One region of the Deinococcus roseus genome, then DNA from elsewhere that is predicted to be linked to it. Evidence: riboswitches for the same ligand, from Rfam matches in the RefSeq annotation. Region 1 holds a riboswitch; the other holds the start of a gene.
What was found. A riboswitch is a leader RNA that binds a small molecule or an ion and turns the genes downstream of it on or off. The one in region 1 is predicted to bind S-adenosylmethionine.
Positions count from the first base shown of each region.

Region 2: it holds a riboswitch for S-adenosylmethionine, as region 1 does, so the genes downstream of both, metX (homoserine O-acetyltransferase MetX) here and IEY52_RS05450 (O-acetylhomoserine aminocarboxypropyltransferase/cysteine synthase family protein) in region 1, are expected to answer to the same signal.

Region 1 is NZ_BMOD01000002.1:515,876-518,075, reverse strand. Features, by position in the region: gene IEY52_RS05450 (O-acetylhomoserine aminocarboxypropyltransferase/cysteine synthase family protein) at 1-1,140, opposite strand, end outside; SAM riboswitch class I at 1,295-1,404, opposite strand; gene IEY52_RS05445 (alpha/beta hydrolase) at 1,519-2,200, opposite strand, start outside.
Region 2 is NZ_BMOD01000001.1:247,662-249,861, forward strand. Features, by position in the region: gene IEY52_RS01080 (nucleoside deaminase) at 1-219, shown strand, start outside; gene metX (homoserine O-acetyltransferase MetX) at 274-1,326, opposite strand; SAM riboswitch class I at 1,424-1,542, opposite strand; gene IEY52_RS27065 (GlyGly-CTERM sorting domain-containing protein) at 1,565-1,663, shown strand; gene IEY52_RS01095 (serine hydrolase domain-containing protein) at 1,724-2,200, shown strand, end outside.

The sequences.
Region 1 (2,200 bases):
TTTGGTGTCTCCCACGTTGGCCAGCAAAGAGGCCAGTTTGACGTTGTTCACGAAGGCTTCTCCGGCAGCCCGTCCGCCTTTCAATTCAAAGCCCAGGATGCTGCCTGCTCCATGTGGAAAGTATTTTTTGGCCAGATGGTGGTGCGGGTGGGAAGGCAGATCCGGGTGAATGACCTTCTCCACTTCGGGGTGTTTTTCCAGAAATTCAGCCAGTTTGTGGGTGTTCTGAATGTGGCGCTCTGCCCTGAGGGACAGGGTTTCCAGACCTGTGATGAACAGGCTGGCATGGTGGGGGCTTAAGGTGGTGCCCAGGTCGCGCAGGTTTTCCACCCGTGCCCGGATGATGAAGGCGATGTTGGGAAGCCCGAGGGGGTTGCCTTCTCCGAAGACCTCCCAGAACTTCAGGCCGTGGTAGCCAGGGCTGGGTTCGGTGAAGAGGGGGTAACGGCCATTGGCCCAGTTGAATTTGCCCCCATCCACAATCAGTCCCCCGATGGCCTGTCCGTGTCCGCCAATCCATTTGCTGGCGCTGTGAATCACGATGTCTGCGCCGTGCTCGATGGGCCGGATCAGGTAGCCTCCCTGTCCGAAAGTGCTGTCTACCAGTACCGCCACCCCTTTTTCGTGGGAAAGGCGTGCAATTTCTTGCAGGTCAGGGATGTTGAGGGCCGGGTTCCCGATGGATTCCAGGAACACGCCCCTGGTGTTTTCATCAATCAGGGCGGCGAATTCTTCAGGGCGCTCTTCGGAGGAGGTGAATTTCACACTGATGCCCAGACGGGGCAAAGTCACCTTGAAGAGGTTGTAGGTCCCACCATACAGGTTGGGCGTGGAGACGATGTTGTCTCCCTGCTGTGCCAGGGTCAGGATGCTGAGCAGCACGGCAGCATGACCGCTGGACACCGCCAGAGCACCCGTTCCGCCTTCCAGGGCGGCAATGCGGTTTTCCAGCACCTCGTTGGTGGGGTTCTGGATGCGGGAATAGATGTTCCCAAAGGCCCTGAGCCCAAACAGATTGGCAGCGTGTTCGGCGTTTGCGAAGTTGTAACTGGTGGTCTGGTAAATGGGGGTGGCGCGGCTCTGGGTGGTCGGGTCGGGGGTCTGTCCAGCATGAACCTGCAGGGTCTCAAACTTTGGCATAAAATCTCCTCTCAGATGTTATGAATCGGCTTCCTCTGATCTTGGACAGCCAGAGGCTTTGTGAAAATTTGGGGGATAAATGAATCCCCCTCCCAGAAAACAGACATCGTGGTCTGCTGCTTTGAGAAGGGGATGGGGTGTCAAACCATGCCTTCTCTTATCGTTCCAGCCATCCCTGGCGGGTCTGAAAGCACCGTGTTGCAATGGGAACCGGTTGCTGTGATGGTCTCAGGGTCAGGTCCCTTTCATCACTCGGGATAAGAGCGCCAGAAGGTCTCTGACGTGGGAACCAGTGTACTGGACACAGGCTTTGATTGTCAACAAGTTTTATCAACTATTCAAAAAGGGTGCTGTAAACGCCAGATCCACCAGACAAAATCAGGGCTTGCGGAGGTTCTTCTGCAGAAAATTCAGAATGGTTTCCCGAACTGGAGGGAAAAACCCTGAGAACCTGCGCATCAGTGCCCCCACAATTTCCCCGTGGTTCACTTTTGGGACCACCACAAATTCAACAGGGGTGCCGTTTTTCTGCAGGGCTTTTTCCATGCTGGTGCCGTTGGAGGGATCGACCAGTTCATCGTTCTGGGCCACCAGCAACAGAAAAGGCGGCAGGTTGCCATGCACATGGCTTGCAGGCATCACATCGGTTTGCAGGTGAGTGCCAAAAACCCCTGGGGTGTATTTGGGATCGAAGTCATAAGGACCTGCAATCCCCACCACACCCCGGAAATCGTTGGCTTTCAGGCCTTCTGCAGAAAGCAGGGTTTCGTTCACGATGCCTTCCACCACGTTGTAAGCTCCTGCAGAATGCCCCACCACAAAGATGTTCTGGGGATCGCCTGCGTATTCAGCGATGTGGTCCTTTGTCCATTTGAAAGCTTTGACAGTGTCCTCCACAAAAGCAGGGTAAGAGAAATCCGGTACCAGACGGTAATTGATCAGTACCGTCACATAACCCGCTCTGGCAAAGGATTCTCCCACGAATTCAAAGTCATCCTTGTTGTAATTGCGCCACGACCCTCCATGCACAAAAACCACCACCGGATGGGTGCCTTTCTGT
Region 2 (2,200 bases), on a different contig from region 1:
GTGGTGTGGGCCTGCGATGACCCCTGGGGCGGGTCTGGACGCCTGATCAAATGGGACATGCATCCGGCCTATGAAAAAACCGAGGTGGTTCCGCATCCTTTTGAAGATCTGGAGCAGGAAGCCACAAAACTGTTTGCACCCGAAGCCAGAAAGGCTTACCCAGCAGAAGGCTGGGAGGCCTGGATCAAAAGGTACCCGGAGACGGCAGAGCTGTCATAGACCTGCTGTCTTGAAAAGACCAGAGCCTTCAAAGCTCTGGTCTCTTTGTGCTGTTCATTTCTGCAGGAATTCCAGCAACCTGAGGTTCAACGGTTCATCCTCAATCAGGAAGGCATCGTGACCGTGTGGGCTCTGCAGTTCCCAGTATTCGCTGTTCTTCATTTGTGCCGCCACCTGCCGCACTTCACTGGCAGGATAAAGGATGTCGGTGGAGATGCCCACCAGCAAAGTGGGCACGGTGTTGCGCCGCAATTCATCGTCGGTCACCTCAAAGAGGTCCATGGCCTGGGTGATCAAGAGGTAGGTGTTGGCATCAAAGCGCTTGAGCAGTTTTTCCCCGTGGTACTCCAGATAGGTCTGGATGGCGCTCTGGTTGGGATTGAATTTGGACTGCCCGCCCTGTGTCATCTGGTAGGACTCCGGGCTGCGGTAACTGATCATGGCGATCTGGCGGGCGATGGCCAGACCGTGGGGTTGCTCCTGGTACTTGCCGCCTTTCCATTCAGGATCGCTGGTGATGGCGTTGCGCTGGGAGACATTGAAGCTCTTGGCCCAGGCACTGTGGCGGGCAGGTGCACCAATGATGATGGCTTTCTTCAGGCACTCAGGATAGCTTCTGACCCATTCCAGGGCCTGCATGCCGCCCATGCTGCCCCCAATGACGGTCAATTTTTTGACGCCAAGGTCTTTGATCAGTTCTTTTTGCACCCGCACCATGTCATGGATGGTGATGGGGTCCAGCCCGATTTCTTTGGGACCAGAGGTTCCTGAACACCCCCCCAGCACGTTGGAACACACGATGAAGTGCTTTGTGGGGTCCAGGGTCTTCCCTTCCCCGAACATGTCTGCCCACCAGCGGTGCACGGCACTGGTGCCGGTGAGGGCATGGCAGACCAGAATGGCATTGTCTTTTTCGGCGTTGAGGGTGCCGTAGGTGTGGTAACCCACCCGGATGTTGCTGAGGATGCGGCCAGAATCCAGAATCAGAGGTGCTTTCTCAAAGAACCACTTGTAACTGGGCGTGATGGTGTAGTCGTGCTGACTTTTGGCGACGAACGTAAACGGGATGGCTCCCTCATCGGTTTCGAAAGCGAACTCGAAGCGCATGTGCTCCCCTCCAGGAGAAAAGAGTGTTGATCTGCGGGGGAACTAAAGATTCCCCCTCTCGTGGTGTTGAGAAGGGGAAATGGTGGTTTACGCCCTTCTCTTATCGTCCCCGAATGGGACCATCGTGGTCTTTCGGGCTGGTGAGCACCGTACCGTGATGGAGGTCGGTTGCTGCGGCGTTGCGGGCCAGTTCCCTGCGCCGACTCTGGATAAGAGTCGCCTGTGTCTCACAGGCTAAATGTCAGTGTATCGGGTCTCTGGGGGCAGTGTCAACTTCTGGGCTTTGCTGGTGTTTTGCTGCTGTGCTGTTGCTCGATCTGGATTGTTACAAACATGACAGCAACCTCAAAGCCTGCTGTCTGATGGGATTCTCATGCTGGTTGCTTAATTTGATACCGTGAAACCTTATTTGTTGCCTGTTCTACTGATCACTGGATGTTTGCTCACTGGATGTCAAACCATCGCCCCCAAAACCCCTGAAGCTGTCCTGGCAGACAAAACCAGCCAGCTGGTCATTCAGCACAAACTGCCCTCCCTGAGCATCACCCTGTTCAATGAAAAAGCCATATTGCAGCAGTCTGCCAAAGGGGTGCGCAAATACGGCTCTCCTGAAGAAGTCACCTTGCAGGATGTGCACCACCTGGGGTCCATCACCAAATCCATGACCGCCACCCTGATTGCCACGTATGTGGAAAGCCACAAACTGTCTTTCCAGAGCAAACTCAAGGAGCTGTTGCCAGACACAGAAATGCGGGAAGAATACCAGAACATCACCATCGACCAGTTGCTGTCCCACCGCTCAGGCATTGTGGATGACCTGGAGCCCCAGCCCGGGTGGTGGGATGCCAGCATTCCTCTGGCCACCCGCAAAGCC